2 regions of the Flavimobilis soli genome follow, and region 2 is predicted to be linked to the other one. Evidence: predicted binding sites of a transcription regulator. Region 2 holds the regulator's gene; the other holds the start of a gene.
The links. The regulator HspR, encoded in region 2, represses chaperone genes until heat shock. The targets are predictions, from matches to a motif close to AAGTTGAGTCNNNNNGACTCAACTT.
Positions count from the first base shown of each region.

Region 1: a site for HspR is predicted at 1,610-1,634, ahead of clpB (ATP-dependent chaperone ClpB). Genes of this name have one in related genera too.

Region 1 covers NZ_PDJH01000001.1:1,976,543-1,980,953, forward strand. Annotated here, with positions in the region: gene mnhG (monovalent cation/H(+) antiporter subunit G) at 1-495, shown strand, start outside; gene ATL41_RS09000 (alpha/beta hydrolase) at 568-1,536, opposite strand; gene clpB (ATP-dependent chaperone ClpB) at 1,684-4,308, shown strand.
Region 2 covers NZ_PDJH01000001.1:1,511,705-1,516,115, reverse strand. Annotated here, with positions in the region: gene ATL41_RS06920 (nucleotide exchange factor GrpE) at 1-531, shown strand, start outside; gene ATL41_RS06915 (DnaJ C-terminal domain-containing protein) at 625-1,623, shown strand; gene ATL41_RS06910 (heat shock protein transcriptional repressor HspR) at 1,640-2,047, shown strand; gene ATL41_RS06905 (DUF1540 domain-containing protein) at 2,208-2,507, shown strand; gene ATL41_RS13160 (hypothetical protein) at 2,608-3,354, opposite strand; gene ATL41_RS06895 (sigma-70 family RNA polymerase sigma factor) at 3,500-4,411, shown strand, end outside.

The sequences.
Region 1 (4,411 bases), 460 kb from region 2:
TTCCCCGACCTGCTCGCGCGCATGCACGCGGCGACCAAGCCGCAGGTGCTCGGGCTCATCCTCGTCCTGCTCGGCCTCGAGCTGCGGCTGCGGACGTGGGACGTGCTGCTCGTCGTCGTGCTCGTGACGCTCTTCCAGATGCTCACCGCGCCCGTCTCCGCGCACATGGTCGGCCGCGCCGGCTACCGCACCGGCAAGGTGCGCACCGACCTGCTCGTCATGGACGAGCTCACGAGCGACCTCGACGAGGCGCGCACGCTCGAGCGCGAGCGTGAGCTCGCGGAGCTCGCGGCGGAGCGCGCCGCGCACGCGGCGGACGGCGTCGTGCCTACGGACGGCGCCGCGCCCGCGGACGGCGCCATGCGCGCGGGCAGCGCCACGGGTGCCGACGGCGCCACGGCCGCTGCGGACGTTGCCGGGGGAGTCGAGCATGCGGGCGACGACGCGCCGACGGGCGCTGCGGACGGTGCACCGCAGGAGGACCCGGGGCCCTGAGCCCACCTGGAGTGACAGGCTGGTGTTCGTGAGCCGCGCCCAGGTCGTCGGCCCAGGCAGGTCACCGGGGAGTCAGCTCGCGGGGACGCGGGTCTCGAGCCAGTCGAGCACCGTCGTGAGGTAGGCGCTGCGCGCGGGCTCGGGGGACAGTGCGAGGTCGTGGGCGCCGCCGTCGAACTGCTCGATCGTCACGTCGGCACCCAACCTGGGGGCGCGGGCGAGGATCTGCTCGACGGACAGGACCGAGTCGGTCGTCATGACGCGGTCGTGCTGTCGCTTGCTGTCGCCCGTCTCGGTCGAGGTGCACACGAGGACGGGGCACGCGATCGACAGGCCGCGCGCGACGCGGTCCTGGTAGCGCCGCACCGACGCGAGCCATGCGGCACGCACGGGAAAACCCTCGTGCGGCTTCCACGCGAGCTCGTAGTCCCACTCGCCGCCCGTACCGCTGTGCAGGGCCCTGCCGTAGTGCGGGGCGAGGCTGCCGACGACGGCGCGCGGCGCGACGTGCGACAGCGCCTTGATCGCGGCGGTGCCGACGGTGCGCAGGAACACGTTCTCGTTGAGGTCGAGCCAAGGACTGTTGAGGACGAGCGCGTCGAGCACGCCGGGGCGGGCGTTCGCCCACATCGAGCCGATCAACCCGCCGGTCGAGTGGCCGAGGACGACGAGGTGCCCGTGGTGCTCGTCGGCGGTGATGATGTGCACCGCCTCATCGATCTCGGCGGCGTGCTCGGCGAGGTCGTGGACGAGGTTGGGGGACTGGCCCTCGCGCAGGGAGCGGCCGTACTTGCGCAGGTCGAGGGCATAGAAGTCCCAGCCGCGCTCGGCGAAGGCGGCGGCGAGGTGCGGGTGGAAGAAGTAGTCGACGAAGCCGTGCAGGTAGAGGACTGCACGGTGGTGTCGCGGCCCGTCGGCCGAGCGGACGAGCGTCGCCTCGACGGGGCCCTCGCGGTCGGTGCCGAGGTGGATCGTCCGGGCGCGCCACTCGTCGCCGAGGACGTCGGGGGACCAGGGGGCGGGTGTGGCGTGGGCGTTCACGGACTCTCCTGTCGGGCGACGGTGCCGATGCTCATGATCCTGCCAGGAAGGCAGGCTGGCGGATAGCGAAACGAAGTTGAGCGGAATAGACTCAACTTCTGGTTGGTTATCAGGATCATCAGGGTTTCCGCTGGTCAAGGAGAAACGATGGACCCGAAGTTCACGACGAAGTCGCGCGAGGCGCTCGAGGATGCGATCCAGACGGCGACGGCCGCGGGCAATCCCGAGGTCGAGCCGATCCATGTCCTGGCGGGCCTCCTCGGGCAGACCGACGGCCTCGCGCCCCAGCTCCTCGCGGCTGCCGGCGTCGACGCGTCCACCGTCGGCCGGGACGTCCGCAAGGCGCTCACCGACCTGCCGTCCGCGACCGGCGGCGGCGTCACCCAGCCCGGGCTCGCGGACGCGACGAAGCGCCTGATCACCGCGGCGAGCACCGAGATGCAGGCTCTCGGCGACGAGTACGTCTCCGCCGAGCACCTCCTCATCGCCGCCGCCGACGTCGCGTCGTCCGCCGCGACCATCCTGCGCCGCGCCGGCGCGAGCCCCGACGCGCTGCGCGCAGCCCTGCCCTCCGTCCGCGGCAACACCAAGGTCACCTCGCCCAACCCCGAGGGCACGTACAAGTCCCTCGAGAAGTACGGCGTCGACCTCACGGCCGCCGCACGCGAGGGCAAGCTCGACCCGGTCATCGGCCGCGACAGCGAGATCCGCCGCGTCGTCCAGGTCCTGTCGCGCCGCACCAAGAACAACCCCGTCCTCATCGGTGAGCCCGGCGTCGGCAAGACCGCCGTCGTCGAGGGCCTCGCTCAGCGCATCGTCGCGGGCGACGTCCCTGAGTCGCTGCGCGGCAAGCGCATCGTCTCGCTCGACCTGCCCGCGATGGTCGCGGGCGCGAAGTACCGCGGCGACTTCGAGGAGCGCCTCAAGGCCGTGCTCTCCGAGATCAAGGAGTCCGACGGCGAGATCGTCACGTTCATCGACGAGCTGCACACCGTCGTCGGCGCGGGTGCTGGCGGCGAGGGCGCGATGGACGCGGGCAACATGCTCAAGCCGATGCTCGCCCGCGGCGAGCTGCGGCTCGTCGGCGCGACGACCCTCGACGAGTTCCGCGAGCACATCGAGAAGGACCCGGCGCTCGAGCGTCGCTTCCAGCAGGTGTACGTCGGCGAGCCGTCCGTCGAGGACACGGTCGCGATCCTGCGCGGCCTGAAGTCCCGCTACGAGGCGCACCACCGCGTGACCATCTCGGATGGCGCCCTCGTCGCCGCCGCGACGCTCTCCGACCGCTTCATCAGTGGCCGCCAGCTCCCCGACAAGGCGATCGACCTCGTCGACGAGGCCGCGAGCCGGCTGCGCATGGAGATGGACTCGTCGCCCGTCGAGATCGACACGCTGCGCCGCGTCGTCACACGCCTCGAGATGGAGCTCATGCAGATCTCGAAGTCCGAGGACGAGGCCGACAAGGCGCGCGCGGACGAGCTGCGGGCGCAGCTCGCGGACCGCCGCGAGGAGCTCGCGGCGCTCAACGCGCGCTGGGAGACCGAGAAGGGCGGCCTCAACCGCGTCGGCGACCTGCACAAGAAGCTCGACGAGCTGCGATCGGCTGCCGACCGTGCCGAGCTCGAGGGCGACCTCGAGACGACGTCGCGCATCCGCTACGGGGAGATCCCCGAGCTCGAGCGCGAGATCGCTGCGGCCGAGGAGGCGCAGCGCGCCGCCGTCCCCGACCCGGAGGCCGGGCAGGAGGTCGAGCTCGCGCAGGCGCGCCCGCCCAAGCTCGTGGGGGACAAGGTCGACGCGGCGGAGATCGCCGAGGTCGTCTCCGCATGGACCGGCATCCCGGCCGGGCGCCTGCTGCAGGGCGAGAGCCAGAAGCTCCTGTCGATGGAGCAGACGATCGGCGCGCGCCTCATCGGGCAGACGGCCGCCGTCGCGTCCGTCTCCGACGCGGTGCGGCGCTCGCGTGCCGGCATCAACGACCCGGACCGCCCGATCGGCTCGTTCCTGTTCCTCGGCCCGACCGGCGTCGGCAAGACCGAGCTCGCGAAGTCGCTCGCGGACTTCCTGTTCGACGACGAGCGCGCCATGGTCCGCATCGACATGTCGGAGTACGGCGAGAAGCACTCGGTCGCGCGCCTCGTGGGCGCGCCGCCCGGGTACGTCGGCTACGAGGAGGGCGGCCAGCTCACCGAGGCGGTGCGGCGCAGGCCGTACTCAGTCGTGCTGCTCGACGAGGTCGAGAAGGCGCACCCGGAGGTCTTCGACCTGCTCCTGCAGGTGCTCGACGACGGCCGGCTGACCGACGGTCAGGGCCGCACGGTCGACTTCCGCAACACGATCCTCGTGATGACGTCGAACCTCGGCTCGCACGCGCTCGTCGACCCGCTCGTCGCCGAGGGCGACAAGCGCGAGGCCGTCATGGCGGCGGTACGGGCGCACTTCAAGCCCGAGCTGCTCAACCGTCTCGACGACGTCATCGTGTTCGACCCGCTGACGATCACCGAGCTGAGCCAGATCGTCGACATCCAGGTGCGGGCGCTCGCGGCCCGGCTCGCCGAGCGTCGCCTGACGCTCGACGTGACGGACGCCGCGCGCGAGTGGCTCGCGCTCGAGGGCTTCGACCCCGCGTACGGCGCGCGGCCGCTGCGCCGCCTCGTCCAGCGGGAGATCGGCGACCGTCTCGCCCGGGCGCTCCTGTCGGGGGCGATTGGCGACGGCGACACGGTCCGCGTCGACCGCGGCCCGGACGGCCTCACGGTCGAGCGGGCCTGACGGAACGGGGCGTCGCGCCGACGGCGCGACGCTCTGGCTCGACATGCGGGGCCCGGTGATGAGCGGGCGTAGTGGACGCGGTCGCACGCCTCCGCGGACGCCT
Region 2 (4,411 bases):
CCGGAGACGGGCGAGCCGCGCGAGACGCCCGCCGAGACGCCCGCTGACGCGGACGCCGACGTTCAGGTGCCTGACGACGCGTCGTCCCTCCAGGACGACGCGCTCGCCGCGGCCCAGAAGGTCGCCGACGAGCGCCTCGAGGACCTGCTGCGGGAGCGCGCGAGCTTCACGAACTACCGCAACCGGGCCCTGCGTGACCAGGAGGCGGCTCGCACCAAGGGCATCGAGGATGTGCTCTCCTCGCTGCTCCCCGTGCTCGACGACATCGACCGGGCCAGGCAGGCCGGCGAGCTCGAGGGGCCGTTCGCGGCCATCGCCGACAAGCTCGACGGGACTCTGGCCAAGTTCGAGATCGCACGCTTCGGCGAGGTCGGGGACGAGTTCGACCCCAACTTCCACGACGCGCTGATGCACGAGGAGTCCGCGGAGGCGCAGACGACGACCGTGAAGTTCGTCGTCGAGCCGGGCTACAAGATCGGCGAGCGTGTCGTGCGCGCCGCTCGGGTGGCCGTCGTCGGACCGCAGCACTGACAGCACGACGGATCGGTGACGGCCTGCGCCGCGGCTCGGCCGCGGCGCAGGCCGTACCCTCAGCACAGACATGAACGAAGGAAGTGACCGCTGTTGACCGGACAGGACTGGCTCGAGAAGGACTTCTACGCGAGCCTCGGCGTCTCCAAGGACGCTGACGCGGCTGCGATCAAGAAGGCCTACCGCAAGCTCGCGCGCCAGTACCACCCGGACCAGAACGCCGGCGACGCGAAGGCGGAGTCACGCTTCAAGGAGATCGGTGAGGCCTACGCCGTCCTCTCCGACCCGGAGCAGCGGCGCCAGTACGACGCCGTGCGCGCGATGGGCGGTGGCGCTCGCTTCGCCGCGGGGCCCGGCGGCGCCGGCAGCGCCGGCGGCTTCGAGGACCTCTTCGGCGGCATGTTCGGCGGTGGTGGCGGTACCCGCACGACGCCGTTCCCGGGAGCCAACACCTCGACGGGCGGCGGCTTCGAGGACATCCTCGGCGGCCTCTTCGGTGGCGGCCGCGGCCCCGCGGGTTTCCGCGGCGCGCGCGCCCAGCAGGGTGCCGACATCAACGCGACGACCACGCTGTCCTTCCGCTCCGCCGTCGAGGGCGCGACCGTCTCCCTCGACGTCGAGGGCCGCAACGTCACGACCCGCATCCCCGCGGGGGTGCGCGACGGCCAGAAGATCCGCCTGCGCGGCAAGGGCCGCCCCGGCACCGGCGGCGCCCCGGCGGGCGACCTCAACATCACCGTCAAGGTCACGCCGCACCCCGTCTACACGGTCGACGGCACGAACCTGCGCATGACCCTGCCCGTCACGTTCGACGAGGCCGCGCTCGGCGCGACGATCGACGTCCCGACCCTCGACGGGCAGACCGTGCGCGTCAAGGTCCCGGCGGGCACGCCGTCGGGCAGGACGCTGCGCGTCAAGGGACGTGGTGTGAAGACCGCGAAGGCTACCGGCGACCTGCTCGTCACCGTCAACGTCGTGGTGCCGCAGAAGCTCGACACGGCCGCCCGCAAGGCCGTCGAGGCCTTCGCGAAGGCGACCGCGGACGAGGGCCGCAACGTTCGCGCGGACCTCCTGGCCCGCGCGCAGGAATGACCGCACGGAGGGTCTGATGGACGTCGCCGACCGCCCGATCTTCCCGATCTCGCAAGCCGCCGAGCTTGCCGGGATGCACCCGCAGACGCTGCGCCAGTACGACCGCCTCGGGCTGGTCGTCCCGAGCCGCACGCCCGGGCGCGGGCGGCGTTACAGCGCGCGCGACGTCGAGCGGCTGCGCACCGTGCAGCAGCTCAGCCAGGAGGAGGGCATCAACCTCGCGGGCATCATGCGCATCCTCGACCTGCAGGACGAGGTGCACGCCCTCCGCGAGCGGCTGCGCGCCCTGACGACCATGACCGAGGCCGGGCACCGCGTGTTCGCGGCAGACCCGACCGGTGACATCGTCGCCCTGCCCCGCGGCAAGCGGCAGGCCCGCGTCCGCACGTCGGGCGCGCTCGTCGTCTGGCGCCCGCGCTCCTGACTGTCAGATCCCCGGCGCATTCCGCAACGTCGCGATGCCCTAATAACCGCATGATTCCGCGGTTCTGGTGAGGCTTACCTCTCTGTACAACGCGCCGCCGCAGCCCTATGGTCAGCAACAAGAGCCGACAGGTGACCATCGGACAGACGCGGAGAAGACCATGAGCGCGATGCTGGAGATGCCTCCCGTCAGCGAGTGCACGATCGCTGGCTGTTCCTACAACCACGACGGCTGCCACGCGGCCGCGATCACGATCGCCGGGAACGCGGGCGACGCGTCCTGCGCCACCTTCATCCCGCTCGACCTCAAGGGCGGGCTCTCGCGCGTCGTCGCCTCCGTCGGGGCGTGCCAGCGCGTCGAGTGCAGCCACAACGACCACCTCGAGTGCAACGCCGAGTCCGTCCGGATCGGCGCTGGCGGCACGCACCACGCGGACTGCCTCACCTACGACCCGGCCTGACCGGGCGCGCCCGCCGCAGCGGGTGCATGTACGAGGGATGCCACGGGGCCCTGGCGCGTGCCAGGGCCCCGTGGCGTGCCTTGCGGAAATTCCCCCGAATCTAGCTCCGCAAGGAGCTCAGCAGTCCCGCACAGCTCGCGGGGTCGTCGGGAAGACGCTCAACCCACAGGCGCGCGGGCGCGCGCATGGACCGGGGGCCGACGACGCTCGTGAGGCCTGCGATGAGCGTCCGGATGTCCTCGACGGTCGCGGGCAGCGCGTCGTCGCGCCGGGTCATGATCGCGAAGAGACCGGGGCGGAGCTGGGCAGCCGGGTGGTAGCGGCCGAGCATGCGAGCGAGGGCGGCGCCGACGAGCGCGCCGACGCGGATCTGGTCGAGGCGGTGGCCGCCCTCGGTCGCGACGTCGAGCACGAGCAGGCACCACCCGGTCTCGGGGGTCGCGGCGGTGTACGTCTCCTCGAGGCGTGCCGTCAGGTATGCGGCTGTGCGCAGTCCGGTGAGCGGGTCGGTCGAGGACTGCGTCGCGGCCGTCGTCTCCTGGGACTCGGCCCAGCCGACGGCGACCGCGCGCGTGACCTCGAGCGGCGCGTCGAAGCCCAGCGTGTCGAAGAGGCAGCCGAGGTCGTCGAGGGTCTCGGCCATGTCGCTGCCGCGCTCGGCGCGCGCGGCGCCCAGCCGGTGCGCGGCGGGGGTGGGGTCGACTCCCGTCTCGAGGGCCTCGACGAGGGCCTCGGCGGCCGGGTGGGCCCAGTCGTCGCCGTGCCGCCAGACGGTGGTGAGCGAGGCCGTGCGCCAGCTCCGCAGGAGGGCTTCCTGCGGGTCGAAGGGCTCGGTCACGTCCGTCACGACTGATGAGAGGGGCGAGCTCGGTGACTATGACGCGACTCTTCGTGACCAGTTTGGAAGATGCTGCGGGGTGCCCCGTGCGGCATGTTGCATGGCACTATTCCTCTGGTGCGGTGTGATCACCGCAGATGGGCGGGGAAGCCACATGAGTGACGTGACGCGCGTCCCGGAGGGGATCGCGAGTGACGCCGAGCTGATCACAGCCGTGCGACAGGGCGACACGGCTGCCTTTGGCGCGCTCTACGAGCGGCATGCCGAGGCGGCGCGCAGGGTCGCGCAGCGGTACGTGCCGGCGACTGACGCGGACGACGTCGTCGCGGGCGCCTTCGAGAAGGTCCTCGGGGTGCTCCGCGCGGGCAAGGGCCCGGACGTCGCGTTCCGCGCGTACCTGTTCACGGTCGTCCGGCGCCGGGCGGTCGAGGCGCTCGAGAAAGCGCGGCGCACGACAGCGACGGACGACGTCGACGTGTTCGACTCGGTCGTCGGGCCGCTCGCGTCCACCGAGGAGCCGATGCTCCAGGGCTTCGAGGACCGCACCGTCGCGCGCGCGTTCGAGTCCCTTCCGGAGCGCTGGCGCACGGTGCTCTGGTACCTGGACATCGAGCAGCAGACCCCGGCGGCGGTCGCGCCAGCGCTCGGCATGTCGGCGAACGGCGTCTCGGCGCTCGCGTACCGCGCGCGCGAAGGGCTGCGCCAGGCCTACCTGCAGGCCCACCTCACCACTGCTGGCGTCGCGGACGACTGCCGGGCGATCAACGAGCAGCTCGGGTCGTACGCGCGCGGCGGTCTTGCGCGTCGCGAGACGACGCGGGTCGAGGCGCACCTCGACCAGTGCGCGGTCTGCCGCGCCGCCGCCCTCGAGCTGGGCGACCTCGCGCAGGGGATGCGCGCCGTCGTCGCCCCGCTCGTCCTCGGCACGCTCGGCCTCGGTGCGCTCGGCCTGCTCCCCCTCGGTGGTGCGGTGCCTGCCGTGGGTGCTGCCGGTGCAGGTGCCGCGGCGGGCACGGAAGGTCTGGCCGCGTCCCAGGCCGACGCCGCGGCGGTCCTCGGCCGTGCC